Regions from separate parts of the Paenibacillus sp. GXUN7292 genome, predicted to be linked through region 1. Evidence: a T-box and tRNA genes for the amino acid it is inferred to sense, from the RefSeq annotation. Region 1 holds a T-box; the other holds one or more tRNA genes.
What was found. A T-box is a leader RNA that pairs with one kind of tRNA and senses whether it is charged. The one in region 1 lies ahead of ACRRU2_RS14845 (valine--tRNA ligase), so its partner is inferred to be a tRNA-Val.
Positions count from the first base shown of each region.

Region 2: it has a tRNA-Val gene. The T-box ahead of ACRRU2_RS14845 (valine--tRNA ligase) is inferred to sense a tRNA for this amino acid. The anticodon was not compared.

Region 1 covers NZ_JBOZWO010000016.1:105,190-120,882, forward strand. Annotated here, with positions in the region: gene ACRRU2_RS14815 (LysM peptidoglycan-binding domain-containing protein) at 1-638, shown strand, start outside; gene ACRRU2_RS14820 (extracellular solute-binding protein) at 831-2,201, shown strand; gene ACRRU2_RS14825 (carbohydrate ABC transporter permease) at 2,285-3,178, shown strand; gene ACRRU2_RS14830 (carbohydrate ABC transporter permease) at 3,254-4,066, shown strand; gene ACRRU2_RS14835 (cache domain-containing sensor histidine kinase) at 4,076-5,863, shown strand; gene ACRRU2_RS14840 (response regulator transcription factor) at 5,860-7,032, shown strand; T-box leader at 7,265-7,500, shown strand; gene ACRRU2_RS14845 (valine--tRNA ligase) at 7,654-10,305, shown strand; gene ACRRU2_RS14850 (bifunctional folylpolyglutamate synthase/dihydrofolate synthase) at 10,321-11,706, shown strand; gene murC (UDP-N-acetylmuramate--L-alanine ligase) at 11,714-13,117, shown strand; gene ACRRU2_RS14860 (SPOR domain-containing protein) at 13,248-14,717, shown strand; gene ACRRU2_RS14865 (DUF4321 domain-containing protein) at 14,779-15,021, shown strand; gene ACRRU2_RS14870 (Maf family protein) at 15,038-15,693, shown strand, end outside.
Region 2 covers NZ_JBOZWO010000001.1:307,649-323,341, forward strand. Annotated here, with positions in the region: gene pyrE (orotate phosphoribosyltransferase) at 1-187, shown strand, start outside; gene ACRRU2_RS01345 (ABC transporter ATP-binding protein) at 411-1,181, shown strand; gene ACRRU2_RS01350 (efflux RND transporter periplasmic adaptor subunit) at 1,147-2,211, shown strand; gene ACRRU2_RS01355 (ABC transporter permease) at 2,215-5,133, shown strand; gene ACRRU2_RS01360 (ABC transporter ATP-binding protein) at 5,140-6,030, shown strand; gene ACRRU2_RS01365 (ABC transporter substrate-binding protein) at 6,032-7,543, shown strand; gene ACRRU2_RS01370 (hypothetical protein) at 7,702-7,869, shown strand; tRNA gene ACRRU2_RS01375 (tRNA-Met) at 8,034-8,110, shown strand; tRNA gene ACRRU2_RS01380 (tRNA-Ile) at 8,148-8,224, shown strand; tRNA gene ACRRU2_RS01385 (tRNA-Leu) at 8,243-8,331, shown strand; gene ACRRU2_RS01390 (uracil-DNA glycosylase) at 8,625-9,302, shown strand; gene ACRRU2_RS01395 (S-layer homology domain-containing protein) at 9,454-10,440, opposite strand; gene ACRRU2_RS01400 (hypothetical protein) at 10,799-11,119, opposite strand; gene ACRRU2_RS01405 (translation initiation factor 2) at 11,515-11,766, opposite strand; gene ACRRU2_RS01410 (WGxxGxxG family protein) at 11,940-12,248, opposite strand; gene ACRRU2_RS01415 (DUF2905 domain-containing protein) at 12,394-12,615, opposite strand; gene ACRRU2_RS01420 (acyltransferase) at 12,831-13,067, shown strand; tRNA gene ACRRU2_RS01425 (tRNA-Val) at 13,496-13,571, opposite strand; gene ACRRU2_RS01430 (DUF3892 domain-containing protein) at 13,956-14,186, shown strand; gene ACRRU2_RS01435 (MBL fold metallo-hydrolase) at 14,292-15,005, opposite strand; gene ACRRU2_RS01440 (stalk domain-containing protein) at 15,320-15,693, shown strand, end outside.

The DNA.
Region 1 (15,693 bases):
AGGCGCAATGGCAAGCGGAACAGCTTTCTTATCAAGCTTCTGCTGCTGTACTGCGTGATCCGGAAAATGCAGAGCAAAATGAGGAGATTTATGAGGATTCCGATCTAGCTGAGGAAGAAGAAGAACGTCCACAGTATACAGCGGTTGAGCAGGAGGCGTCATTCGAGCAATTGGAGGATACTGCGGAAGAAACAGAGCTTTCTTTTGCGCATAATGAAGCTGTTGTCCCTCGCGAAGAAGCTGCGCCTGAGAAGCAGAGCTTGCAAATTGCCTTTAATGCGAAGCCTGTGAGCGAGTCAGGCGAGGAGCAAAGCGGTTTAGGAATCAGCTCACTGCTGCAATCGAGCAAGAGAGAAAGCGCTGCGCGCAAGGCGGCTGTACAGAGCGATATAGAAGCAGTCGCTGAAGAACAAGAGCGTACAGAAGAACAGGAAGAAGTGGAATGGAAAAAAATGTTTTTAAATAAAAGCGCTTCTGATCAAAGCTTTAAAAAGATCAGGCTATGCATAGTACAGCGTGAAGAGACGCTGGAACAAATTGCGCTGCGCTACAGTCTTAATCCGCGAGAGATTTTGCAGCACAATCGTCTTTCTGAGCCATCTGTATCCGAAGGGCAAATTATATATATACCTTCATAAGGCATAATGCAAACAGGCTGCCGCCAAGATCGTTATTGAATCTTGGCGGCAGCCTGTTTGTCTTTTGCAGATCAGACTCAATTTACAAACGGCTATCTATAAAAAACAAACATCTCTTCTTGATTAACTTTATTGTTTGCCTCTCCAATCTAAAGCATAATAGCTTCATAATGATTCGAGGGGGAAGATGTTATGGCAAAGGGAAAAATAAAATGGCTGTCTGCAGTGGTTGCACTTATTACGGCGTTCAGCTTGACTGCTGCATGCGGAGGCGGTACGTCTGATGGAGGAAATAAAGGAAATCAGGGAAATCAAAGCAACCAAGGCGGCACGAGTAATCAAGGGAATAAAGGTAACAACGAGAAAATAACGATTACGTTCCAAAACATTTATCCCGATCCGACCGACCCTAAGTATCAAATGCTGCGTGATATTGTAAGCGAATACGAAGCAGCGAACCAAAACATTAAAATCGAGCTGGATTCTTTAAATACAGACCAGCAGAAGCTCAAGCTGAAAACACAAGCGGCATCGAAGGAAGTGCCTGATATTACAATTGTGAATCCGGCAGCTCAAATGCAGCCGTTCGTAGATGCAGACCTGTTCGCACCGCTTAATGAGATGGTGGAAAAGAACGGCCTTAAGGGAACTTTCCAGGAAGGCATTCTTGACTACTATACCTTCGACGGCAATTTGTATGCTTTGCCAGACGGCAATAATATAGCGATCGTCTATTACAATAAAGAGCTGTTCCAGCAAGCGGGTGTAACGGTGCCGCAAACCTTTGAAGAAATGGTGGAAGCAGTAAAGAAGCTGAAGGCAGCAGGCATTACGCCAATTGCGATCGGTGAGAAGGATACTTGGACGGGATCATTTTTATTCATGAATATATTGCTGCGCACGAATCAAGGACCTGGCTTCCTGAATGCAGTGCTGGATGGCAGCAAAACTTTTGAGGATCCGGCCTTTACGGAAGCCGTTGATGCATTCCAGTCTCTAGTGCAGGCAGGTGCTTTCCAGGAAGGTGCGACTTCATTCGATTATAATGCTGGCGAGAATTTGTTTAAAACAGGCAAGTCGGCGATGTACTTTATGGGCAGCTGGGCGACTGGCGGTATTGAAACCTCCGAGGTGAATGCGAATGACAATGTCGGTGTATTCAAGTTCCCTACGGTAGGAGGAAAAGGGGATGTGAATGAGTTCATGCTTGCCCCGGGCAGTGCGTTCGCTGTATCGAAAAACAGCAAGCATTTAGCTGAAACGCTTGATTTCCTCAACTTTTTTATGATCAACTATCCGAAAAAAGCTTTTGACGTGAAGGGTGCCGTCGGTGTTGCTCAAAATATTGACGGAGATTTTAAAGCAGCAGGCTACTCAAATATGGCAATGGACGTACTGGGCTTGTTCAAAGATGTGAAGGGCGGCGATCTGGCCTTCGACAATACAATGAATCCGGGTACGGCTCAAGTGCATCTAACGAGCATTCAAAGTCTTTTTGTATCGAAAAAAGATGCAGCGGCTATCGCTAAGGAACATCAGACAGCCTATGAGGAAAACAATTAAACATGGCTAAAGCTAGTTGGAAAGGGGAAGCCCGGCGCTCCTCCTTTCCAGATTGCAAGCGGCTTTGAAAGAGGTGAGACGCCGTGAATGTGCTGAAAGTGTCCCGCTGGACGATTGTGGCATTTGTGCTGCCCTGCTTGTTTGTATACTGCTGCCTGGTATTCGTACCGATCTTAATATCGATCTATAGCGGCATGCTGGATTGGAATGGCATTGGCGCTTCTAAATTTATAGGTTTGGCAAATTTTAATAGAATGCTGACAGCTGATCCAGTTTTTTGGCCTTCTGTCGGCCGGACGTTTATGCTTGCCGGATTTTCTATGCTTATTCAGCTTCCGATTGCGCTCTTTGTCGCTATTTTAATCAGCAGATTTGTACGCAAGCCAAATTTTTTTGTATCGAGCTATTTTCTTCCTGTTATTTTATCTGTAGTCGTCATTGGCCAGCTATGGAAAACGATATATGATCCTGCCTCTATGGGCGGCATGATTAACCAAATACTCATTAAACTCGGTCTGAATGACTGGACGCATGCCTGGCTTACAGAGCCAAAATATGCTATATTTGCGATCATTCTCGTTGCTTTGTGGCAATATTTGGGCTACCACGTGCTCATTCAGTTTACTGGCATACAAAATATTCCGGCAGAATTGTATGAAGCCGCTAAAATCGATGGCGCAGAAGGGTTCAAGGCCGACCGTTATATTACGCTGCCGATGATTGTGCCTATTTTTAAAATTTCAGTCGTGCTTTCCTTTATCGGCTCGCTGCAATCCTTTGATTTAATCATGGTTATGACGGGTGGCGGTCCGGCGAACGCAACCGACGTAATTGCAAGCCATATGTATAAAATGTCGTTTCTTTCGCAGAAATACGGCTATGGCAGCGCTGTAGCTTCGTTTTTAGTCATGGTCTGCTTAATCGCTACGCTCGTGATCAATTATTTGTTTAAACGGTTGGAAAAACGTTATGTTTAGAAGGGGGCGCTTGAAATGAGTCGAAATATAAAGACAGCGCCTGCAACCGATCAGCGCAGCCGCAGCTTTTCTGTTATGAAAATAATTATTTTTTTCCTTTTGTCACTATTGCTTGTGACGCAGCTGTATCCGCTGCTATGGCTTTTTCTTTATTCCTTCAAGACAAATGAAGAAATATTATCAGGCAGCTTCTTTGCTTTGCCAGCCAAGTGGCAGTGGCAGAACTACACTGCCGCGATCGAGGGCGGCAGCTACTGGAAGTATTTGTCCAACAGCTTGTTTGTTACTTCGATTACTATGGCAGGCGTGCTGCTTCTGGCTTCGTTGACCGCTTTCGCAATAACCCGATTCAGATGGAAATATGGCCAGCTCGTCCTGCTGCTCTTTTTGCTAGGGATGATGATTCCGCTGCAGAGCACGCTGCTGCCGCTTATGATTATGTTCAGCACTATAGGCATATTAAACACGCATCTGTCACTTATTTTGCCGTATGTTGCCTTCCAGATTCCGATAGCCGTATTTATTCTGAGCGGCTTTATGAGAACGATTCCGCATGAGATAGAAGAATCCGCTATTATGGACGGAGCAGGAGCATTCCGGATCTTTCGGAGCATCGTACTTCCTGTTTCCATCCCGCCGATCATGACGGTTTTGATTTTAACCTTTATTAACATTTGGAATGAATATATTTTGGCTGCGACTTTTATATCATCGGAGCGGCTTAAAACACTTCCTTTCGGGGTATACAGCTTTGTCAGCCAATACTCCGTCAATTATGGAGCGATAGGCGCTTTTCTAGTGCTTGGAGCTTTGCCGGTAATTATTATTTACTTCTTGCTGTCAGAGAAAATTACGAAAGGCATGGTAGCAGGCGCCGTTAAGGGGTAATATGAAAGCATGAAAAATTTTCAATCGATTCATAATCGCTTGTTTCTTATATTTCTGCTTAGCTCGCTAGGACTGCTGGCTATCGTCAGCTTTGCTTATTACCAGCGCGCAACCGATCAAATAAAAGAGAAGGTCGTCACCATTGCCGAGAAAAATATATCGCAGACGGTCGGCCTTTTCGATCTGCTGCTGAAAGGCTATGACAGCGTTACAAAATCTCTGAACAGCAATTATGATTTAATGAGGCTCCTGCAGAATTACGCTATTGCGGATACGGTCGAAGCCGTTAATTTGGAGAGACGAATTACTGATAGCATAGGCGCTATTTTTTATTCCCGCAGCGATATATTAGGTATTCATATTGTTACTAACGAAGATAAAGTGTTCAGCTTTGACCGTTCCAATGGAGCCTCAGTCCGGGACTATTCCGAGATGGCCTGGTTTGCGGAGCTGCAGCAATCGACCGGAGAAATGAGATGGCTCGGCGTATACCCTGAATCGTTAATGAGCGGGGGGATACGTCAGCCAGTTTTTGCATTCGGCAGGCAATTATATGAGCTTACCGCATTGAAATCTATCGGAGTCTTTCTGATCGAAACAGATGTAGGAGCGATATACTCAGCGCTGTCGAATGCGAGCCTAGGTCCAGGCAGTTATGTCATCATACAGGACGCATCAGGTCAGGATATTATTCGGACTAGCGAGGATGATACCGAGCTGCCTGCAAACCTTTCCAACAGCTTGCGCGAGGGGGAAATAATAGTACATGGGACCGATCATGCTTTAGTCACTGCTGCCAAGATCGGGATGGCTGAGTGGACGATGCTCGGCGTCACGCCGAGCCGGGAGCTGCAGCTGGAGCTGAAGGAAACGCAGCAATTTTTGCTTACGGTTATATTAGTGCTGGTAGCTGCAGCTACTATTCTAGCAACGCTTGTGTCCCGTTCATTCTCCTCGCCTTTCAAGAGGCTAATCCAGCAGATGAAACAGGTGGAGCTTGGCAACTTTAAAGGAAGAGTGCATGTCGAATCTTACGGTGAGCTTAATGTTCTAGTAGGCTCATTTAATCGAATGGTAGAGCAGATGGATGAGCTGATTGAGCGCATCAAGCTGGCTTCGATTAGTGAGAAGCATGCAGAGCTGCAGGCGCTGCAGGCCCAGGTAAACCCTCATTTTCTTTTTAATACGCTCGATATGATTTATTGGATGCTGGATGAGCGCGAGAATGACCGGCTGGGCGGAGTTATTTTGGCGCTGTCGAAAATTTTTCGCTACAGCAGCGACTGGGAAGAAGCATCACGCGTTTCGCTGCAGCAGGAGCTGGAGCAAATCAAGCATTATTTTACAATTATAGAAACTCGGCTTGGCGGACGGGCAAATCTTTATATTGAGGTAGAGGAGCGTTGGCTTAAAACATTAGTTCCCAAAATGATCTTGCAGCCAATCGTTGAAAATGCGGTCAAATATGGACTGGAGCCGCTTAATCGGTCAGGTGTGCTAAGGGTATACTCTAGGCATGCAGCAGGAAAGCTGGAAATTATTGTAGAAGATGACGGCGTCGGCATGGAGCAAGAGACGCTCGAACGGGTTGTTCATTCGCTCGCAGGCAGAGAGAATGCCGAGAAAGCAGGCAATGAACGGGAGGAACGCCGAAGCATTGGTCTGCTTAATGTACATCGGCGCATCAGCCTCATGTTTGGTGAAAGCTATGGGCTGCAAATACAGAGCACGCTTGACAAGGGAACGATTGTTACGGCATCCTTTCCGGTGCTTGACAGAGAGGAGGATAAGCGATGAATATTCTCGTGGTGGACGATGAAAGTGTCATTCGCAACGGAATCGAGAGAACGATCCGCAATCATTTTCCACAGCATCAGGTTTTTATTGCTGCCGGCCCTGCTGAAGCGGTTGAGCTGCTTCAAAAAGCGGCGATTGATCTTGTCCTTACGGATGTATTAATGCCAGGTATGACGGGACTGGAGCTGATCAGCCTGACACGGGGGCGCCTCGCCCATATCAAATGGATTGTTATTTCGGCATACTCAGAATTTGCGTATGCTCAGGAAGCAGTCCGGCTTGGCGCCAAGGATTATTTACTGAAGCCGATCGGGAAAGATAGCCTCATCGAGAAATTAAAAGAAATGGATGAGGAAATCGCTGCAGAAAATAAACGGTTAAAAGAAGTGAAGCTGCTCACGCAAAATTTAAGATTTTTGCGCGAGGCTGTTACGGCTCGCTGGGCGTCCAATCTCGATTTGGGAGGTATCGATATATCACCTATAATCGGAGATCATCCGTATTTTCATCTCATTATGCTGAGGATGGACGGAGAAGCTGATTTAAGATTGGAGCATTTCATTGTCGATAATGTGTTATCTGAGCTGATGGATTGTGCAGGAAAAGGCTTTGTTGCAAGCATAGACAGCAAAAATCTGCTCGGGCTCGTCACATTGCGTGAAGGGGAAGAGCTTGGCAAGCTGATCGAACAGCTGCGGACCCATTTAAAACGCTATTTGAAAATACCCTTTCAAGTACTGCATTCCGGCCTTATTAATAATATATCGTGCGTTCCTGAGCAGATTAGACTAATGCGCAAGATGTCAGAATCAAAAGTGTATGATCATTATGCAAGCGGCGGTGAAAAGGCGGTTGAGGTCGCGCTGCAGTATATCCACACTAATTTTGCAGCAGAGCTGACGCTTGAGAAGGTTGCTTCATTCGTATTTTTAAACCCTGTATATTTCAGTCAGCTGTTTAAGCAGAAGACGGGGCATGGCTTTAAGGATTATGTAACCCAACAGAGGCTTGACCGGGCGATGTTGCTGCTTCGGGAGTCTGAGCTGAAAATAAGTGAAATAGCTGAGCGAGTCGGTTATCCTGATGTGCGGCATTTCTCGCAAATATTCCGTAAAAAGACAGGTCTCACACCATCGGAGTGCCGTTTGGGCGGCTCAGTAACTCTATGAAAAAAAGAGTCTCTCATGCCGTGATCAAATGAGGCGGATGCATAAGGATGTTTCCCGTATACGATATAAGTAAAACATTCATCGACACCTAGTACATCGCCCCAATTTTGCTGCGCATATTCATTAACGACAGCTTTTTGTACATTTTTCCGATGCCTTCTATTTTATCAAGCTAAATGAAACAAAGGTTGACTATAGTCAACAAGAAATGTATGATTAATTATATATGTTTTGAAAGACGTTGAAGGGGAATAGTGCACAGTCAGCCTTCAGAGAGCGGAGCCGTTGCGCTGTGAGGTTCCGCAGGTTATTGCTGTACACGAGTCGCCCTGGAGTTGCCCGATTGAATCGATATTGATCGTCGACTAAGTCAGGCCGGTTACAGCCGTTATCGTGTTTGAGTGTCATGCTGCGATCGCCGCATGGAACAAAGGTGGTACCACGGAAGCAGAACCTTTCGTCCTTTATTGTGAGGATGGAAGGTTTTTTATTTTTAAATATAAGACATGTATAAGTTGTGTTCCCTTATGATGTTCTTATATTTCACCGGTAAACGCGCCTAGTTCGTTTAAGCGAAAGACGGCGGAGCCGTTTATCCTTAGCCAAGTTGATTTGTGGAGGATGGAAGTTATGTCAGATAAGCAAGCGAATATTTCAATGGCAACGACGTATGATCCAAAAGCTGCCGAGCAGAAATGGTATAAATATTGGCAGGAAGGAAATTACTTTGAAGCAGGAAAACGGCCGGAGGCTGAAACCTTTACGATCGTAATACCTCCGCCCAATGTAACAGGCATGCTTCATATCGGGCATGCGCTTGATTTTACATTGCAGGATATTTTAATCCGTACAAAAAGAATGCAGGGCTTCGATACGTTGTGGCTGCCAGGGACAGACCATGCCGGCATCGCGACACAAACGAAGGTGGAGCAAAAGCTGCGCGAGCAGGGCTTGTCGCGCCATGATCTAGGCCGCGAGGCTTTCCTAGAGCAGGTATGGGAATGGAAGGATCAATACGCAGGCACGATTCGCGATCAATGGGCGAAGATGGGCCTTTCGCTTGATTATTCGCGCGAGCGGTTTACTTTGGATGAAGGGCTTTCCAAGGCTGTTCGTGAGGTGTTTGTTTCCTTATATAACAAAGGGCTTATTTATCGCGGCAAAAAAATTATTAACTGGGATCCGGCTGCAAGAACGGCGCTTTCTGATATTGAAGTAGAGTACAAAGAGGTTAACGGCCGCTTGTATCATTTGCAATATCCATTAGCTGACGGAACAGGACATCTTACTGTTGCGACAACTCGCCCTGAGACGATGCTCGGCGATACAGCTGTTGCGGTTCATCCTGAGGATGAGCGTTACAAGCATTTGATCGGAAAAACCTTGCTGCTTCCAGTTGTGAACAGAGAAATTCCGATTATCGGCGATGAGTATGTGGAGAAAGAATTTGGATCGGGAGCAGTTAAGATAACACCTGCACATGATCCGAATGACTTTGAAGTGGGCGAGCGCCATCAGCTGCCGCAAATCATCGTAATGGATGAGTCCGGCGTTATGAATGATGAAGCTGGCCCGTATAAAGGAATGGACCGTTTTGAATGCCGTCAGAAGCTTGTTGCTGATCTGCAGGAAAGCGGCATATGCGTGCTGATTGAGGAGCATGTGCATCAGGTTGGGCACAGCGAGCGCAGCGGAGCAGTAGTTGAGCCGTATTTGTCCACACAATGGTTTGTAGCGATGAAGCCTTTGGCTGAAGCAGCAATTAAAGCGCAGAAGGAAGGAAAAGGCGTTAACTTCCTGCCTGACCGCTTCGAAAAAATATATATGAACTGGATCGAGAATGTTCGCGACTGGTGTATTTCCAGACAATTGTGGTGGGGCCACCGCATACCTGCCTGGTATGACGAGGCAACTGGCGAGATGCATGTGTCGCGCGAGGATCTTGCAGGCGATCATTTGATTCAAGACAACGATGTGCTTGATACATGGTTCAGCTCCGCTTTATGGCCGTTCTCAACACTGGGCTGGCCGGAGCAAACTGAGGATTTGAAACGCTTCTACCCAGTTGATGTCATGGTAACGGGTTATGATATCATTTACTTCTGGGTTGCTAGAATGATATTTACAGCTCTTGAGTTTACGGATCAAATGCCGTTTAAAGATGTGCTGCTGCACGGGCTTGTTCGTGACCGCGACGGCCAAAAAATGTCTAAATCGCTCGGCAATGGTGTAGATCCGCTTGAAGTTATTGAGCAGTATGGCGCTGATGCTATGCGCTTTATGCTCTCTACAAGCAGCACACCTGGCCAGGATTTACGCTACCGTACCGAGAAGGTAGAGCAGGCGCGTAATTTTGCAAACAAAATATGGAACGCTTCCCGCTTTGCGATGATGAATCTGGAAGGCTTTGAAGCGAAGGATATCGACTTGACTGGCAAGCTAGGCACAGCTGACCGTTGGATTTTGCATCGCTTGAATGAGACGGTCAAAGACGTTACCCGCTTAATTGACAGCTATGAATTTGGTGAAACAGGCCGGCTGCTGTACAACTTCATTTGGGATGATCTATGTGATTGGTATATTGAATTTTCCAAGCTCAGCTTGAACGGGACTGATGAAGAAGCAAAGCGGGCAACGCAATCGGTGCTCGTGTATGTATTGGATCGCACGCAGCGTCTTATTCATCCGTTCATGCCATTTATAAGTGAGGAAATTTGGCAGCATCTTCCTCATGAAGGTGAATCGATCACTCTTGCGCAATGGCCGCGTTACGAAGCAGAATTGGAAGCTCCGGATGCTGTAAAAGAAATGGAACTTCTTATGGAAATGATTCGTGCTGTCCGCAACATTCGCGCTGAAGTCAATGTGCCGATGAGCAAAAAGGTAGAGCTGCTGGTAAAGCCGACGAGCGAGGCGGCAGCAGGGATATTGAGCTGTAACGAGGAGTTTGTTAAACGGTTCTGCGGTACTTCTTTGCTTGAGATCAACGTAGCGCTTCATGCGCCGGACAAAGCCATGACTGCTATCGTAACGGGAGCAGAGCTTTACTTGCCGCTTGCTGGCTTGATTGATATTTCGCAGGAGATTGCTCGTTTGGAAAAAGAAATGCAGCATTTGAATGCCGAGGTTGAGCGCGTGGAGAAAAAGCTGAGCAATGAAGGCTTTGTTGCCAAAGCACCAGCTAAAGTCATCGAGGAAGAACGCAGAAAAATGGAAGATTACGCAGAGAAACGCGATAAGGTAGTAGCCCGAATCGCGGAACTACGCGGTTAAAAGAGGGTTGTAAATATGAACAATACGCAAATGGAGCAGCGGCAATTTGAGCCGCTGCAATCCTATCAGGAAGCTGTAGACTGGATTACAGGCCTCATTCCATTCGGAATTCGGCCGGGACTGGATCGTATCGAGCAAATGATGGAGCTGCTTGGCAATCCTCAGCGCCGATTGAAATTTATTCATGTGGCTGGTACTAATGGCAAAGGCTCAACCTGCTCCTTTCTTGCTAATATATTGCAAAAAAGCGGCTATGATGTAGGCATGTTCACCTCACCTTATATAACGAAATTTACGAATCGCTTTCAATATAATGGCGCAGATATTGAAGAGGGTACTCTGCTTCAGCTCGCCAACCAATTGAAGCCGATTGTAGAGGTGATGGCTCAGACTGAGCTGGGCTCGCCAACTATGTTCGAGGTGTCAACAGCACTTGCCATTTTGTTCTTCGCCAAAGTCACCTATCCGGATTATGTTGTTTGGGAGACAGGGCTTGGCGGCAGAATGGATGTAACCAATATTGTTCGGCCCGTCATTTCGGTGATTACAAATGTTGGCCATGATCATATGGATCGTCTGGGCAATTCAATTGTCGAGATTGCGGCTGAGAAGGCTGGCATTATCAAATCAGGCACTCCGATAGTGAGTGCGGTGGAACAGCCGGAAGTAATTGAAGTAATTAGGGAGACCGCAATACGAAATAAGAGCACGCTGTATTTGCTCGGAGAGAAGTTTTCGGAAACGATGCTTTCTGAAGAGCAGGATAAGCAAACTTTTCGTTTTGAAGGGCCATTCCGCACGATGGAGCCGCTTAGCATTACGCTGAATGGCGCTCATCAGCGCAAAAATGCTGCAGTAGCTATTATGGTAATAGAAGTGCTGCGCCAATATGACGCTCTAGTCGTTGAGGATGAAGCGTTGATGGAGGGACTGAGCCAAGCTGCATGGCCGGGACGTCTTGAAATGATCTCGCAAAATCCGCGTCTGCTGATCGATGGGGCGCATAACCCGGAAGGGGCAGAATCACTTGCAGCAGCATTGAAAAATACGTATCGCTATGACCGTCTTCATATGATGATAGCAATGCTCGATAATAAGAATCATCGCGATACGTTGAAGCATATACTACCATTAGTGGATACGCTGATCGTTACTGAGCCGGATTATCGCATGAAAAAAAGTGCAGAGCAGTTAGCGCAGCTTATTGAGGAAATGCGCAATGAGCTTCCCGTGTCTGCTGACTTCAAGCTTGAAGTGGAACCGGATTGGCAAGCAGCGCTAAGTAAATTAAAACAGTTGACGGAGGAAACGGATCTTGGGGTAGTAACGGGCACTCTTTATTTGATTGCTGATGTTCGCTCTCTGGTTTTGTTCAATTCGAATGCTGAAAAGGGTTGGTGAACCGTCTTTGAATACAGCTGAACATATTCATTTCATCGGGATTGGCGGTTATGGCATGAGTGCAATTGCACGCGTCATGCTGGAGATGGGCTATAAAGTAACAGGATCTGATGTAGCCAGCCAAGAGCTTACACAGAAGCTGGCAGCAAAAGGCGCTGACATTTATTTGGGCCATCAAGCCGAGCATGTTACAGGAGCGGATCTAGTCGTATATTCTACAGCTTGTCCTAAGGATAATGTAGAAAGAGTAGCAGCGGAGGCGCTTCATATTCCTGTACTGCACCGCTCGCAAATGCTGGCTCAAATTATGAATGCCGGCAAAGGGATAGCGGTAGCAGGCGCGCATGGAAAAACATCAACATCTTCTATGATTGCACTTGTAATGGAAACATGCGGTGCAGACCCGACCTATGTTATAGGCGGGGAAATTGTTAACGTAGGAACTAATGCGAAAGCGGGAAAGGGCGAATATGTTGTAGCGGAAGCGGACGAAAGCGACGGTTCCTTTCTGCACTATTATCCATCCATAGCGATCGTAACGAATATCGAGCCTGATCATCTTGAAAATTATGATGGGGATTTCGGAAAGCTAAAGGCGGCATACGTGCAATTCCTTCAGCAGGTAAAGGAAGGCGGCCATGCCATCGTTTGTACAGATGATGATACGATTGTGGAGCTGCTTCCGCAAATATACGAAGGCAAACATGCAAGCCTATCGGAGCAGCTTATTACGTATGGCATAGATTCGCCTGCGGATTACAAAGCAGAAAATATTGAGTTCGGCCATTTGCAGGTAGCTTTTGATATGAGCTATAAGGGCAAGCTGCTAGGCAATATTCGCTTGTCTGTTCCAGGCAAGCACAATGTTTATAACGCAATGGCAACGGTTATTACTTGCTTGCAGGCAGGCATAGCCTTTGACAAGATTGCAGAAGCGATCACATTGTTCAGAGGGGCAAAAAGAAGGTTTCAAGTCGTGGGTGAAGTGAATGATGTTTTAGTTATAGATGATTATGCGCATCATCCAACTGAAATTCAAGCTACTTTAAGCGCGGCGAGAGCGACTGGGAAGCGCATTGTCGCTGTGTTCCAGCCGCAGCGGTATACGAGAACGTACTTTTTGTTTGAGCAGTTTAGCCGTGCATTTTCTGAGGCCGACGAGGTGATCATTGCTGATATTTACTCTCCTGCGGGAGAAAAGCAAATTGAGGGTGTCAGCTCAGGCAAGCTTGTTGAGCTGATTCGTCAAAACAGCAACAGTAATGCGAGGCATATTCCAACGAAGGATGAGATTCATCAATATTTAGCTTCTCATTCTGCACCTGGCGATCTTATTATTACAATGGGTGCAGGCGATATTTGGAAGGTAGCCAGCTCGGTTGTAGATAGTTTACAAAGCAAGCAAGGCTGACAAACAAGCGAATCTTAAGGCGAATAGCCTGTAAGATTCGCTTTTTATATTACAAGAAACTATGACCGTCATAAATCTCTCTTTCTATTCATAGAATTATACTAGAATCAGGTTGGGAGGGAGAAGCTGTATGTACACTGGCGTTAATAGAAATCATCGCATTACGTTTCGTTTTGACAATAAGGGAAAATCGATTCCTACAAATGAAGATGATCATAAAGAAGAGCAATGTCCGCCTCAGGATGGTGGACAAGCAGATATAGACAATAACTATTCGGAGCATAATAAAGAGGAAAATATGCAATCGGATCCCGAAATTACATCTTTTTACGAAGAAATAGCAGAAGATGCATGGAAATATGAAGAAACTCAAAAAGCTGGAGATATAAAAGCTAGCCGCTCTGATCAGCTGAAGGAGCGGGAGGAGACTATGCCGCATGCGCTGCAGCAGCATTCGGTTATGGACAGCCTAAAAGATATTAACCCTTGGAACAGTCCGTATCAGGATGATATAACAGCGCTGGAGCAATTGATTCGGGACTCAAATGATAACCCGCAGCAAGAAGAGCAAGTCAGCAGGAAAGATACAAATGAGCTGAAAACAACGGCTGCTGCCAATAAACGCTTCGAGCTTCAGCTGAAGGACGATGAGCTGGGTCCAACTTTCGAAGAGGGAGCAGAGGATGAATTAGCTTCTGATCGCTCATATTATAGCAGAAAAACAAAAAGCCCTTCCTGGCTTAACGTGCTGCTTTATGTAGTCGGAGCTCTTACAACTGGCGCATTGTTCGGCTATTTCATTTTAACGCTATTTATGGGCAATTCCATTTGGTCTAGCATTGGCGATCAGCCGGCGGCGAATATCCCTTCGGGCGAAAGCAAGCCGGCCATGTCAGAGCAAATAGACACCAATCCTGTACCCGGTAACAATCAAGCCCAGCAAAAACCGCTTGATGGTGCTGTCAAAGCAGTTTCCTTAGCCGGTGGATCGCAATCCTACTACATGCTGCAATTCGGTTTGTTTAATCAAAAGGAAAGCAGAGATGCTGCACTGCAGCAGCTGACCTCAAAAGGAATAGCTGCATCTACAGCGCAGACCGAGGATGGCTACCGCGTATATGCTGGAATAACGACGAAGAAATCCGACGCCAATCTGCTTGTCAGCCACTACCCGCAATTGGAGCTTTATTTGAAAGAGGTAGTTATCAAACAGCCGCAAGCTTTGCCTTTTGATGGAACCGCGGATACAGCAAATCGCTTCTTCGAGCAAACTGCCCAATTGCTTGCATCCTGGAGTGAAATGATCGCAGCCCAGCTAGAGCAGCCGACGCTATCTTCCTTTGGCGAGGCAGCCGCTGCCGCATTGCAGGAGCAATTTGACGCCTGGAATGAAACCAGCAAGCAAATGAAAGCCGGTATGAGCGATGAGCAGGGCGGCAAATTCGTGAACACGATAGCTACTGCTATTACAGATGCAGCAGCAGCCATGAAATCATATAATGACCAGGTGGCTATGCCTTATTTGCAAACGACACAGCAAGCAATGATGAAGGCGGTTCTTGCTCAAAAGGATTGGTTTGATCATCTAAATGCGTTGTAATGAGCTAAGAAGCTCCGTATAATAGAAGCTAATGTCACTTTGTAACGAAAGGCGCTGGCTTATGAAAAAAAATGGCTGGGTTCTATTGTTATTTATTGTATTGGGTCTATTTGCGGGTGCATTAATAGCCCGGTGGCTGCAGCCGCTTAAGGGAATATCTTTTTTGACAGAGCCGCTTACGGCTAAATTTTCGCCTGATATCGATTTGTATGTGCTAAGCTTCAGCTTTGATTTGACGCTTTCTATCAGCTTGCTTAGCATTGTCGGAGCGCTGCTCGCGATATGGCTTTATCGTAAAATGTAGGTTAAGGAGTAGAAAGATGCTTGAAGGAACAACAACTATCTATCACAACCCGTTGCTGCCCCGATTCAGCAGCATAGTGCTCGCATCTTCCTCGCCGCGCAGGCAGGAGCTGATACAATCTTTGGGATTGAAGCTCCCAATCAAGCTTGCGCCAACTTACGTAGATGAAACCTATGAGAAGGAATGGCAGCCTCATCAAATTGTAGAGCAGTTAAGCCTCCGCAAAGCGCATGCGGCTGCTGCGAAGCTGCGGCAGCAGTTAAGCGAAGAGGAGGCTTTGCTCGTAATAGGCTCGGATACGATCGTGGTCAAAGACAGCGAAGTACTTGGAAAGCCTGAGGATGAGCAGGAGGCCAGACGGATGCTGAGCCGGCTGCAAGGCAGCAGACATCAGGTGTTTACCGGTCTTGCCTGTACATGGGTCAGCAGCAAGAGCCAAACGCTCAGCGAGGCAGACCGCTCATTCGAAACGTACCAAATGGGGCGTACCGGCAGCTTTCAGATGCGCAGCTCGGCAGCGGAGCGCCTGCCATATGAAGCGGTAGGGCACACGGTCAGCGAGGTTACCTTCCGGGAAATGAGCGGGCAGGAAATTGCCGACTATACAGCAAGCGGATATCCGCTTGATAAAGCCGGCGCATATGGCATTCAAGGCATAGGGGCAATTTTTAT
Region 2 (15,693 bases), on a different contig from region 1:
TCTTGCTATTTTCTCTTATCAATTCAAGCAAGCGATTGATGCCTTTGCAGAAGCAGGCATTCCGCTTCAAACGCTCTCGAATTATACTGCCCTGATTGAAACGGCAGTCGAGCTGGGCACTGTACAGCCGGAGGAAGTTGCAAGTTTGCAGCAGTGGCGCGAAGATCCTCAGTCTTTTGGCAAATAGTTATTATACTTATGGAGCATCCCGTTAATGGGATGCTTTTTTGGTGAATTCGCCTCTGCTGCGGCTAAGATAGGCCAAAAAAACGCTTCATATTTAATTATTGGAAAAATGTTTTCAACTTAATGCCAAAAGTCGTAACTTTTCAGGCACGAACACCGTCTATGTTGTAAGATTAGAATTATGAAAGAAATACATAACAAAATAGGGGGTATAGGAGGAGCTCATGAAAGCAGTGGAATTAGATGAGAAGGAGAAACTAGAGAAGACTGCTTCTGACCAGCCAGCATCGCATACAAGCGCTTCGGCTCATAATAGCAATGATTCCGGCAAGCTAATGGTTGTTGAAAATGTCGAACGGACCTTTCAGGTTGGCGGGAAGGCCCTGCATGTTCTTAAAGGCATCAATATGGAGCTTGAGCGGGGTAAGCTTGTTATGCTTCGCGGCAGGTCAGGGTCAGGCAAAACAACCTTGCTCAATTGTCTGGGAGGACTTGACATTCCTAGCAAGGGCGAGGTTATATTTGACAATAAGCAGTTCAGCCGCATGAATGATGATGACAGAACCAAAATTCGTAGATCCCAAATGGGTTTTATATTTCAGGCGTATGCATTAATGCCTCTTCTGTCAGCTTGGGAAAATGTCGAGCTGTCTCTTCGTATGGCTGGAACTCCACGCTCGGAATGGAAGGAAAGGGTGGCAGAATGCCTGGAGCTGGTTGGATTGGGCAAACGCATGAAGCATCGTCCCTTCGAAATGTCCGGCGGAGAGCAGCAGCGCGTAGCTATAGCGAAGGCGATCGCCCATCGTCCCATTCTTCTGCTTGCCGATGAACCGACTGCCGAGCTGGATTCCAGCATGGCAGCGCAAGTGATGGCATTATTCCAAAATATTATTCGCAATGAACACGTTACAGTATGTATGACTACACACGATCCCACAATTATGGAGGTTGCCGATCATGTCTATGAAATGGTGGACGGGAAATTTATTTAAACGTTCATTTGTTGTTGCACTCAGTTTATCTATTATATTAACTAGCGGATGCTCCTTATTACCGTCCGAGGGCGAGGAAGAGGTTTTACCAGAAATCAACCCGCCTGCTATTGCAAAGAGACCGGAATATACGGTTTCGACAGATACGCTTGAAACGAAGGTTCAGGTTATGGGAAAGCTGATCTCGCTAGAAGAAGAAACGATGTTCTTTACTTCTGAGAACAAGCATTTGAAGGAGCTTTATGTTAAAACAGGAGACGTTGTGCAGGCGGGCGATCTTATCGCTGAGCTTGATGTCGACGATTTGGAAAAAACGCTGCGGAATGAAAGGTTATCCTTCAAGCGAGAAGAAACCTTGATGAAGGAAACGCTGCGAACTCGCGACGAGATGGATCCTATTGATTTTGAAGAAAAAAGAATCGCTTTCGAGGAACGCCGGCAAAAACTGCTTGATCTGGAGGAAGAGATTTCGAAAGCTCAGCTATATGCGCCATTTAGCGGGACGATCGTATCCGTAGATGTTCAAAAAGGTGCACTTATTAAAGCCTATCAATCAATTGCAATTGTAGCAGATACTTCCCTTATCGTTCCAGCTGCAAAGCTGACCAAAAATGAGCTTGAAAAAGTAGCGGTTGGCATGGAAGCTGTTGTTACCATGAGCAATATCGGCAAATTTAAAGGTAAGATTAAAACGCTGCCGGCTCCAAAAACTGAACAGAACAATAACGGAAATCCTAATGAAAATAATAAGCCTGAGCGTCCTGAAGACTTTATGATTATTGATATTGCAGAGCTTCCTAAGGAAGTAAATCGCGGCATGCCATTATCGATTGATATTATTACAAAACGTACTGAAAACGCGATAGTAATTCCACCATCTACTCTTCGTACTATTGGGTCCCGCACTTATGTACAAGTAATTGAGAATGATGTAAAGCGCGAGGTTGACGTTGAGGTCGGCCAACAAACGCCTACTCAGGTGGAAATATTGAAAGGCCTGGAGCCTGGACAGAAAGTTGTAGGTCGATAGCCAATGGGATTTCCGCTGTTTCGATTTTTATTCCGAAAGATGTGGAATACAAGATGGCTGACGTTAAGCACGCTGGCAGGGCTCGTAATTGCAGTTGCTTTTGCAACGAGCATTCCGATGTATGCTGATGGTGCGCTTAAACGTGTGGTAGCAGAATCTTTGCAGGAGAAAAGCGCGGGGCTTCCTGCTGGTTCATTATTGATGAGGTATCAATCTCCTCCTGGCGAAAAAACAGATTTGGCAGCTTTAAAGGGTCTGGAGGATTATATTAATGGAAGCATTCCAGAACTAATTCCTTTTTCTTACGACACTTTCTTGCAAACTTATTCAATTCGCAGCGCAGATGTCGTGCCTGAAGACCCAATGAAGGTAGATCCTGGCCGAAATCGTCAGTTTACCATTTCATCCATGACTAATCTGGAAGAGCATACCGAGCTGGCGCAGGGACAATGGTTCAGCAGCAGTGCGGGCAAGGGCGATATTATTGAAGCTGTACTGTTTGAAGAAGCGATGTTCAGAAATGATTTACATATCGGGGATGTGCTTCTTTACCCCGTTAGCGGCTCAAATATGAAGCTGCGTGTCAAAATCGTCGGAGCGGTTAAGCCGTTAGTCGACACTGACCCATATTGGTATCAAGGTCTTGAAAGCTTGCTTGGTACATTGCAGGTAAGCGAGGAGACATTTAATAATATATTGCTGTCTCAACATCGTATTCCGCTTCATAGCGCGGGCTGGTATTATTCTTTTGATTTATCAACGGTCAAAACGAGCCAGCTTACACCGCTCGGAAACACCCTTGATCGCATTAATATTGACTTATATCAAAAGTTAAAAGAAACACGTGTAGAAATTTCGTTCGCTAATTTGCTTACCGATTTTAAAAAGCAGAGCCTGCAGCTGCAAACGATGCTATTTACGCTCGCGGCTCCCATGATTGCCATGGTGTTCTTCTTCATCGCGATGAATGCAAGACAAGCGCTTGATAAGCAGCGCAGCGATATTGCGGTATTGCGAAGCAGAGGGGCCAGAACAAGCCAGATCATATGGATTTATTTGATCGAAGGGTTATTTCTCGGCGCAGTTGCGCTGGCGCTAGGACCGATGCTCGGCTGGTTTATGGCCAAGAGCATAGGCTCAGCAAACGGGTTTCTCTCCTTCGTCAATCGCAAATCGATACCGATCGGCTTTTCAACAGAAGCGCTCATTGCGGGCGGGGCTGCAGTCTTGCTAGCGATACTGGCAACTGTAATTCCAGCAATTATTTATGCCAGATCGTCAATTGTAGGCTATAAGCAAAAGCTGGCTAGATCGGATCGCAAGCCAATGTGGCAAAGATGGTTTCTTGATATCTTGCTGCTGGCTGCCGCAGGCTATGGCTGGTATATGTTCCAGGAAAGACAGATGCTTACTTTCCAGACCGGAATGACGACGGATCAGCTGAACGTTCAGCCATTTCTGTTTTTCGTGCCTGCCATTGCGATATTTGCAATCGGACTGTTCTTTTTGAGATTGTTTCCATGGCTGCTGAAGCTGTTCAATTGGCTGGGACGCAAGTTTTTGCCTGTTCCGTTGTATTTGACGCTTACTCAGCTGTCTAGATCTTCTCATGGCTATTATTCATTGATGATCTTACTCGTTTTAACGCTTGGATTAGGTGTTTACAATGCTTCTGCAGCTAGAACGATAGATTTGAACTCCACTGAAAGAACGCTCTATAAATATGGTTCGGATGTCATTATTCAAACCGTATGGGAAGGTACACCTGAACTGCCTGCGACAGGCGGTGGCAACCCTGGCGGCGGCGGAGGCAACCCAGGCGGCGGAGGCGGAGGCAATCCTGGCGGCGGCGGAGGCGGCAACCCTGGCGGAGGTGGTGGTGGCAACCCTGGAGGGGGAGGCAACAATCCTGCTCCTTCAAAAATCTTATATAATGAGCCTCCTTTTGAAGTATTTCGAGAAGCAGAAGGAGTTGAAGCTGTAGCGCGTGTACTGCAGACGAAGGGTAACGTTGTTGTTTCAGGCAAATCAATAGGGCAAGGCACTGTACTAGGCATTGATAATGATCAGTTTGCCAAGGTGGCATGGTTCCGCAATGATTTGTTCCCTGTCCATCCGTTCCACTATTTAAACAATCTCGGCTTGTTTGAGCATGCGGCTATTATTCCGACGAATGTTGCTGAGAAATATCAGCTTAAGCTGGGCGACAGCATTTCTGTCGGTTTTCAGGACGGCATGCTTGAATTTGCCATTGTAGGCATCCTGCCTTATTGGCCAACGCAGTATCCAGACAAAACACCGTTTATTATTACAAATCTGGACTTTATATACGATCAGCTTCCGATCATCCCATATGATGTATGGATTAAGATGAAACCGGAGGCAAAGCTCGCGCCATTAGTTGAATATTTGCAAAAAAATGGCGTTGATCTGGCCTCGGTTACCGATGTGCGCAGCGAATTGCTTACACAGGCTAAGCATCCTACACGCGGCGGCGTATTCGGTATTCTGAGCTTGGGCTTCCTCGTTTCGGTCATTATTACGTTAGCTGGCTATATTTTATATTGGTTCTTCAATTTATCAGGCCGAGTTGTCCAGTTCGGGGTGCTTAGAGCGATGGGATTATCGCGCAGGCAGCTGACAGGCATGCTGCTCCTTGAACAAATTTTTACAGCTGGGCTGGCGATTGGGCTGGGAGTTGTAATCGGTAAAGTTGTAAGCTTACTGTTCCTGCCATTTTTACAAACAGCAGAGAATGTGGCTGAGACCGTACCGCCATTCAGAGTTATTTTCAATGCAAATGATACGAACCAATTATTTATCGTTGTCGGTGTCATGATGGCGATAGGAGCATTGCTGCTCTTCCTGCATATTCGCAGACTTCGTGTGCATCAAGCAGTGAAAATGGGAGAGGAGCGTTAATCCAATATGATTGAATGTGAAGGGCTAGTCAAAATATTCAAGTCGGATGATTTGGAGGTCGTTGCTCTCCAAGGGCTTAATCTAAAGGTTGAACCAGGCGAGCTCATGGCTATTATTGGAAACAGCGGCAGCGGAAAATCGACCCTGCTGAATACACTGGGCGGCTTGGACCGCCCTTCCGCTGGTACCGTAAAAGTAGGCCAGTGGGATTTATTGAAAATTTCAGAGGAAGATTTAGTGCAATATAAACGGGATACAGTAGGGTTTATATGGCAAAATAACGCACGCAATCTGCTTCCGTATCTTACTGCTCTCGAGAATGTGGAAATGCCGATGATGCTGTCAGGCAAAATGGACCGGGAATATGCCAAGCAGCTGCTTGAATGGGTAGGCTTGAAGGAGCGCATGCATAATAAGCTGCATCAGCTATCCGGGGGGGAACAGCAAAGGGTTGCCATCGCTATTTCCTTGTCGAACCGTCCACAGCTTCTGCTTGCGGATGAGCCGACCGGCTCGGTTGACACCGCAACTTCGGATCTTATTATGGGCATTTTCAGACGATTAAATCGCGAGCTGGGCATTACAATCGTTATCGTTACGCATGATCTGTCTCTGGCTAGCAAGGTGGATCGGGTGGTCGCCATTCGAGATGGACTGACAAGTACAGAATTTATTAAACGCAATACCAATTTGGATTCTAATTTATCTTTTGCGCAGCAGAACGTTGGCGGCAGCTTGCAGGAAGTACACGAAGCATATGTTGTGGTTGATCGCGTAGGCAGGCTGCAGGTGCCAAAGGAATACTTGGCCGCTCTTGAAATTAAAGATAAAGCGACGATGGAGTTTGACGGTGAACGAATAATTATTTCTTCACCCAAAAAAATAGGAGGAGAATAAAATGGGGAAGTCAAAAACAAGTTTAAAAGGATGGCGTAAAGCAATTGTAATTGGATTAACGCTAGTATTCATCGTCAGTTTATTAAGTGCCTGCAGCAAGGGAACAGGCGGCAAGAGTAATGAGAATACCGTCGTTCGAATCGGGTATTTGTATGGCGGCTCTGATAATGAGCCATATATGCGCCAGCAATACACAGATACGTATGAAATCATGAACAAAAATGTAACCTTTGAATTCGTAGGCGCGGTTAACTATGATGATCAAAGATTTGAACAGCAATCTGATCCAAGCAAGCCGGTTGAGCAGCCGGATGCATATGAGAAGATGAAGGAGATGCTTACAGGCGCCAATCCTGTAGATGTCGTTATACTGGATTTCGGTTTGCTGCGCCGTCTGACGCAGGATAATCTGCTGAAGCCGCTTGATCCGCTTATTCAGCAGGATAAATTTGATATTAGCGATTACGTTCCAACTGTTATCGAAGGCATTAAATCAGTTGGCGACAATAATCTTTATGCCCTAACGCCAACGTTCTCTTCTTCCGCATTATTTTATAACAAAAAAATGTTCGCCGAAGCAAATATTGAGCCGCCAGTTGATAAAATGACTTGGGATGATGTGTTTAATAAGGCCCGCCAATTGGCTAAAGGCGAAGGACTAGACAGTCAATTTGGCTTCTCCTTTAATCGTTGGGTATCGGATGGATTCAGCGATATCAATTACTACAGCAACGCCTTGCAACTGCGCATGTGGGATGACAATGCTGACAAAATGCTCATTAACAGCCCGCAATGGCAGCAGGTGTGGGATACGGTAATTTCATTGCACAAGGATAAAGTTATTCCCAATCAGGAATATATGAACTTGTACTACGAAAAGCAAAATGAATCCGGTGCTCAGGATCCTTTTTACGGAGATCTGTTCGTAACTGGAAAAGTAGGCATGATGATTTCTGATTACTACTATATTAATGAGCTGAAAAAAATAGGCGATAATGCTTCAAAAATCAAAGATTTTGAAATGGTGGACTGGGATGTTGTAACACTTCCTACCGATCCGTCGACACCAGGCGTTGGTGGAAATATCAGCCTTAATCAATTGATGGGCATTAATGCCCGTGCTCAAAATCCAGAAGGAGCTTGGGACTTCATTAAATTTATTAATGGCAAGGATTGGGCTAAGATCAAATCAAGAAGCTTGTACGAGATGGCAGCCAGAAAAGAATTCCTACAGCCGATTGGCGGTTTGCAGTACAATTTGGACGCCTTTACTACATTGCGCCCTTATCCTCCAGTTACTAACAATGACGAAAAAATTTATCGTGAAAAACCGGGCATATGGGAAGCGCAAGGCTATGGCTATGAGCTGTTCCAGCAGGTCATAGCTGGCGATAAAGACACCAAAGAGGCGCTTGCGGAATGGGAAACGAAAGGCAATGCCGCGCTTGAACGTACAGCTACAGAAGGTGATGGCGGTATAGGCGTGATGCCGATGCCTAGACCTATGTATTAATTGTTAACTCGAAAGCACTTATAATATTAGAAGAGGCTTGTCAGTGTCTATAAGGCGCACTGACGAGCCTTTTTGATTTTTTTATATGTCTGAAGAGTATGCAGTGCAATATCCGGGGGAATTATATAAATGAACAGCTGTGAAAGAGAGGGATACGCTTGAAGTGGGTTTACTGGATCCGATTATACGAAACAAAATTTCAAGCCGGCTGCTTAGCGCGCAGGATGGAAAATGACGGCTGGCTGTATGGTTTTGAACAGGCTCGTGAAATCGAAATATTCCGTTCAAGAAAGGGCCGTTACGGAGTAAGATTTTTAAAAACATAATAATTTAAGGCGTTCAAAAACGATAAGTTTAATGCTGATTATACCCACTAAAAATCATCCAAAAAGTTTACCAATATTTTTTTTGAAAAAAGGCTTGACTGTATATATCGATCTATAGTATATTAATTGATGTCGCCATTTACAAAAAGTTTTAAGAACGATGACGCGGGGTGGAGCAGCTCGGTAGCTCGTCGGGCTCATAACCCGAAGGTCACAGGTTCAAATCCTGTCCCCGCAACCAACCTTAAAATGATCTAATTTACATAACCTTATTTTAAGGGCCCTTAGCTCAGTTGGTTAGAGCGGTCGGCTCATAACCGATTGGTCGGGGGTTCGAGTCCCTCAGGGCCCACCACTTTATAGTCATTCCTTTGCCGGGGTGGCGGAATTGGCAGACGCACAGGACTTAAAATCCTGCGGTAGGTGACTACCGTACCGGTTCGATCCCGGTCCTCGGCACCATTTGAATACATAATGTATTGAAGCGACATAGATCAGATCTGCTAAGAGAGAAAAGGTTGAAAGAAAGTCCTGTATGCTGCAAGTCAGCATGCAGGACTTTTTTTGTCGGTTATGAAAAGTATCAAGTTGGAACGCTATTGGTGATTGTAGGACATAATAGCGATTCTAGCGAAGCTGTCGATCCACAATTAATCGATACCCTCCTAGCATTCGACACAGTTTCTAAAACGTGAAAAGTATGTGATATAATAATAGAATCATAACTTTGAAGATAGTGCTGGAGGTAATTTGCAATGTTATCTGCTATTGAAGGAGATTGGAGGCAAATTCTTGCAGAAGAGCAGGATAAGCCGTATATGGCTGCTTTGACAGAGCAACTGGAACGCAGCTATGAGGAAAAGATTATTTACCCTAAAAAAGACCATTTATTTTATGCTTTGAATTTGACTGCATTTGCTGAAACTAAGGTTGTCATTCTTGGCCAGGATCCCTACCATGGACCTGGACAGGCATATGGCTTGAGCTTTTCTGTCATGGAGGGCGTAAAGCATCCGCCATCGCTGCGCAATATTTTTAAGGAGCTTGCTAGCGATATAGGCTGCGAGACGCCGCAGAATGGCTGCTTGGACACCTGGGCAAAGCAGGGAGTGCTGCTGCTGAATACAGTTTTGACAGTCGAAGATGGGCAAGCAGGCTCGCATCAAGGGATTGGCTGGGAACAGTTTACAAATCGCATCATCGAATTGTTGAATGATCGCGAGGAGCCGGTAGTATTTGTGTTATGGGGAAAGCATGCGCAAGAGAAGAAAAAAATGATTAATGCCAATAAGCATTGCATCATTGAGTCCGTTCATCCTAGTCCGTTGTCTGCGCATCGCGGTTTTTTTGGCAGCAAGCCTTTTTCAAAAGCCAATCAATTTTTGAGACAGCATGGACAAACAGAGATTGATTGGCGCTTGCTTAATGTATAAATGAGCTATTTGGGTTTATGCTATTAAAACTTAACGATATAAAAAATTAAAAGCCGGCTAGAGGAAAGTCCCTTTTGGGGTCTGCTCTCTTGCCGGCTTTTCTTATTGTAACAGTTGTTAAAGTCGATTTTTGAAACAAGTACACTAGTGTTTATTGCGCCGCTGCTGCGCTTGAATGACCCGAATTGCCGCCTCCGCTTGAACTGCTGGAGCTGGAGTCGCTCGTATCAGAAGAAGCTTGAGCATAAATAAGCTCAGCCTTGTATGCGGAACTGATAAACGTATCTACACTTATATCAGTAATAACTTGAGGATAAACTCTATCAGGATCAGGCATTACAGGCTCTACCAGGATGAAGGCTGTTTTGCCCTCGAATGAAATGGAATTGATCTTCATTCCATATCCCGGATGCGGAACAGTTGCGTGAATAGTTATTTTGTTAACCTCATCGTTAATAGCGGTCTTTTCGAGGCGTACATTATCTAATGGAGACACAGGCTGCAAAGCTTTGTTCTTTTCTACAAAAGCGATAGCATCATATACAGCACCTGCTGCATCGCCTCTAGTAATAGCTTCTGAAGGGTTGAAGAAATCTTTGTCCAGCGTCATCCATTTAGAAATTAGCACCTTTTGCACGCTGTCTCGATACGGCTCAGAAACTTTATCATGATCCTCAAACATCATATAAAGTTCTATGAAGGCAAAGTCGCCTTGCTTAATAACAGCTTTGAACAAATGATGTGCGAATTGTTCGCGCGTCATAAGATCATTGGCTTTCACATCTTTCGGAATATCCAACCCGTTATAGAATGCCTTGATAAAAGCATCTGCATACCAGGCGTCATTGTCCAGATTAGGGAAGGAATCTGTCGCTTCAGGCATTTTGACAAAACGGATATGGTTGATGTTAATATCAAAAGCTTTAACTAGTAAGGAAATTCCTTCGGCATAGGTTAAAGAACGGTTTGGAATGAATTGATCCTTTCCATTGCCGCTTAAAATCCCCTTTTTCTGCAATTCATTAATTTTAGAAGCTTGCGAATGTCCTGTTACGTCTGTGAATGCTGAAGCGCTTTGAGTAAATACGAGAGTAAGCATTAGTGCCATCATTAACAGAAAAAATCTTTTAGTTTTCATAATTTCACCTCTTTTATCGATTGTGCAGCGTTTGTTTTATAGACGTTTCTGTCAATGTATAGGTTGCAAGAAAAGAGATAAAAAATGCTGCCTTTGAGTAACGCCTCTAAATCGGCTATTAATCTCTCGCGTATATTATTATCTAGCAAGCCGGACGAGAATAGGAATGCGTTGATTACGGAGAAAATTGTGAGCATCATGCTGGACAAAATAGAACAGCCAGGGATGTAGTATGATCTGGACATGGAAGGTTTTAAAAAATGCTACGGAATCGATCCGGAGATTATTGAGGAGTTTTCAATCAAATCGCTGACTATATATAAATTAACTCGATGCAAGAGCAGGTATAAGGAGGGTTTTAACCCTCCTCACCTTCAACAAGACTATCATCGTCAGGTTCTCTGAAAGTATCTAGCGCAGCATTGCCTTGACCTTGGTCACCTTCATATTCACGTTCCATTCCTGCATGAAGTTCTCGGTTTTCATAATCAAATGCATTAGGGGAGCGTTGATCAATGCGCCATGGCGTACTTTTTCCTAATTTTTCAGCATTAATGGTCGAACCATAAGGACCTTCAGGGAATTCTTCAGCGATTAAGTCATTGCGTTGAGATTCAACTGTAGCAAGATCAGTAAATTCATTTCGTTCTTCTTCGATAAAACCATCTTTTTCAGTCATAGCGAACCTCCACACCATTCATTTTGTATAGTGTGCTCAACAATAGTTGAAAAATACCCAATGGACGCATTGCAGCAGAAAGCTGAAGCTGCAGATTATTTAATAAAGTGAAATAAAGTTTATGAAGCAGCGCTCCTAGGGGCGTTTTTATCACCCAATTCAAAAGTGATTAGGGTTATCTAATATTTGTTTGAGGGTTGTCCCAAAAAGCCCGAAGAATAAGCCTGGGGGGCGATAATTACAATAGAAAGTAACAAGAATAAAGAACCAATAGATTTTGCTGATGGAATGATGGCATTAATAGAGGGGAGGGGGAAGCATAACATACACATGAGAATAGATAGTTGCTATGGACGTTAGGCAGTTAGCAGCAGAAGCCACAGCAATTCATTTATTTATCTGATCACTTTTCTAATTTTTATTAATTCGTTTATATAATAGTCTAACTGTTTTTGAGTAGAGTCTATCTGCAATGTATGATTTTGAAATCTTGTTTCGCTTGGGTTTTCTAACACTTCTAAAGCAAGCCCGGCGGCAACAGCAGATAAACCATCACCAAGCAGTGTGATTGATGATCCGATGAAAGCAATTCTGGCGATTAGAATATCTTTATCTAACTGATCTAAATCATTATTATTGCGGTTCATATATAATCCCTTTCTTAATAGATAATGAAAAGCCTAATGTAATATATGCACCGTAACGATTTTTAGAAGAGCAGCAGCAGTGCTTTTCAAATTGCAAACCGCTTTAGCTAAGCAACAAATATTCCATAATAAGAAAAACCCCCATTGGATAAAGGGGGTGTTAAAATCATTTGTTAGGAACGTTCTCTTTCTCGGTTTCTTAATCCGAACAAACCAGCTAAACCAAGCAATCCAATCCAGCTCCAATTAGTACCTCTATTGTTATCTACAGCAGATGTACGGTAATTATTTATGTTAGATCTTCCATCTACTCTGTATCCATCCATTCCACCATCGCTTGATTTGTAATTGTTCATTTGGTGGGTGGTTAAATCAATATTCTGGATAACATTCGTTTGATTATTGTCCAGTGCATAGGCGGGGCTTGACAGTAAAGATAATAACACAGTAAAGGTAAAAGCAAACGAGCATATTTTTTTCAAAACGATAATCCTCCTTATTATTATTTTCGTACTTTTTTAAGGTTTCCGTTGTTTTGAAAAATATTCTTAGACTTAGAAATGAAAAATCCCGCCCAATGATTACCTCCTATGATACCCACTTACTGGATTATTACCTGATATAGTATCACTTAAAAAACCATCTAGCTATATAAGCGATAATTGACAATACAATGCTTATAACTATGCAAGTGACGATGGGGAAGTAAAACTTTACACTTCCTTTTTCGACTGCTATATCACCAGGGAGACGCCCAAGGTTTATAAACCTCCCTAAACCAGCCCAAATTAATCCAATAACGATAAGCACGATACCGGCTATCATGAGCAATTTCGGAATGCCATTCAATACATCTCAGCCCCTTTGTTGAAGGATGTTGTTTTATAACCTGTTAACGGGCTCTAACGATGGCGCATATGTAACATTGGTGTTTTCTTCCTTTTATTTGCTGCAAGTTTTCACAGTAGACACATTTCATGTGCAGCTCACCTCCGAGAAATATTATGCCGTTAGTCGTAAAGGAATATTCTTGAAGTAGAGTATATTAAAAGAAGTCATTTATATTGCGAGCCAAGCAGAAACGCTTGGCGGTATCATCAAAACGAGCCGGTGAATCTGATCGCAAGCCAGTGACTATCGGAAAGGGCTGCTGGATCGGAGCTCGAGCAACAATATTGCCAGGTGTTACCGTTGGTGATGGTTGCGTTATTGCTGCTGGAGCGGTTGTTACTAAAGATTGTGAGCCGGACTCATTATATGCTGGCGTTCCTGCCATTAAGATAAAATCTATAGAAAAGTAATGCAGCTCAGGCACCCTGATCGGTGCTTTTTTCTTAGCTTAGGCAATAATGCATTAGTTAAAATTGTGAATAAGTGTGTTGAGCTCGAATTGATCCTTATGATGCAGACACTAATGACCGTTAGCGCTCATTTTTCATCAACTTCTACTTTCTAACGGACGGAAATTTCCGTTAGCGGGTAAAAAGCTAGAGATTTCGAAGGAATTTTCTTCTAAAGGACATAAATGTCCACATATGCAACAAAAAGACTGTTTTTTTGGTTCTAACGGTCATGGATGACCGCACCGCAAATAACATCGCGTCGTTGGGAGTGGATATTCACATCGATTTTACAACAATTGCGAAAATCTTATCTGTACTATATATTTCAATCATCTGTTATATAACAAAAAAAGCCTTGAGTATCAAGGCTTTCAGCTTCTAAGTTATGGTGATCTGAGCAGGGTTCGAACCTGCGACCCCCACCCTGTCAAGATGGTGCTCTCCCAGCTGAGCTATCAGATCATATTATGCAGATGCAAATATTAATATAGCAAATTGAAAAGGCATTGTCAATATATTCATCTCATTTTCTCACCAATTCATTATTTTAAGGTTATGAGCAATGCATGTTGCGCATAGTTTGATAGAAATATAATGAGAGGCGGGAATAAGATGGCAGATCAAGTCGTGGAGCTAGTTGTGTGGCTAGGTGGGATGTTTGTATTAATTGTAATTGTCATTGCAGCGACAGTGCGATTTTTTCGTTCCAGCTCGCAAAGTGATGATGAATAGCCCGCTTGAAAATGGACAATATTAAAGGTGTCAGGCAATGGTTTTACATCTGCATACTGACAATGACAGCAAGAGAGGATGACATAAATGGCACATGATTTCATTGAGAATAGAATGGGCAAGCGGGAGAGCTTTGTAGCTGTACAAAAAAATGGCGACGGCGATTTGACAGCTTTTAAAACGTGCAGCGGAAGAGTACTGGATTATGACCAGGCGAAGCAGGAAGTAAATGCAGGAAATATTAGCGGCGTTAATCTTTTCAAGGGCCGCGACGGCGAATTGTATATTCGCGGAGATGCAGACGGCGATCCATCGAACAATTTAGACAATTTGCCCTCATTTTAACGTTCGGTTTTACTAACGAAAAAGCTGTCACGCTTCAAAGCGTGACAGCTTTTTTGCTTGCGCTAACTTGCTAACATGCTAACTTGCGCTAAATAGCGGCTAATTTTAAAAGCTATACATTTTTCCTTGTTCAACAATACGCATTGCGCCGGTTTTTCCTATATATTCGCTAATGGCATCGCCATAATGCATTAACCACATTTTTTGCTGTATCGCTTCAGGAAGTGTAAGCAGCTCGTCCAGGCATGCATGCACATTGCCGGGAGGTTCTAGCTGGCAGTCGTGAAAGAACGTCTCGACGCCTTGTTCATGCAGTAATTCGAGCAGCTTTCTGTCAAACTGCATATCTGCTGAATAAAAAAAACGGTCGTTAATAAGAAAGGAATAACTGGGTTTTCCCGGAATATGAGCTGTCTGAATTGGCATGACGGAAAGCTCTTCGGTCAGAGGCGCATATTCATTCGGCTTCAGGGGTCTTACTTCAAAAAAATCAGATAATGAAGTAAGCTCACCCTGTGTAAGGCCGCCGCGCAGTGTATGCTCCCATAAAGGCGAAATAAGTGGCTCGGCAATATACAATAATGGCTTACGGTTATAATTAAATAACATTTGAAAAGCAAGTTCTTCTAATCCGCCAACATGATCTGCGTGAATATGGCTTATAAGCACAGCATCTAATTGACCGAAATTATAACCTAGCTCGTAAAGCGCATGAGGCAATGTAATTCCGCAATCGAGCAATATGGTTTTGCCGCCGCTTTTTATTAATGCATTATTATTATAATGTTTTTTGGCAAAGGCGCTGCCCGTGCCAACCATTTGAATGTTCAATACACAGCCTCCAATAACCGAGTAATTAGAAATGAAATAAAAAAAGCTGCTTATATAGCTTATGTAAATAATAATGATATTTTTGGAAATAATCAATCATCTGCTTGTTATATTTCCCAGGCAAGCGCATATTTCAACAGGTTGTGACAGAGATATAGCGAAGTTTATCAAAATTTTCGTTAATGTAGTATAAAAAAATCTCTATTAAAAAAGAACAACTATTTGCGTTGAACGGCGCAACTTTATGACTGAAATGCAGTATACATCTACGACGAGAACATTTGGACGGAGGGCTTGCATAGATGTCAATGAAGAAGAAAGTAGCAGTTGCAGTATTGCTTTTAAGCGTATGGGGTGGCAGTATGATTTTTGCTAATACAGCTGCCAATAAAGTCAGTGTAATTTTCAATGGCTCTGAGCTTGGTGATGATGGAGCATTAATAGAAGGAAAAACATATTTGCCGCTCAGACAGCTTGCGAGCTCGTTCCAAGCGCTAATCGAGTGGGACAGCAATAAAAAAGCTGCGGTCATTTATAAGCCGAATGTACATATGTTTGTATTTCAAGGCAAAAGCTCAAATTCGTTTGGAATTGTAGACCGAGGCTCTTACAAGTTTCATGTGTTTTCACAAATCGATAATTTGAAAACCGACATAGCTGCGGTTAAAGTATCTAT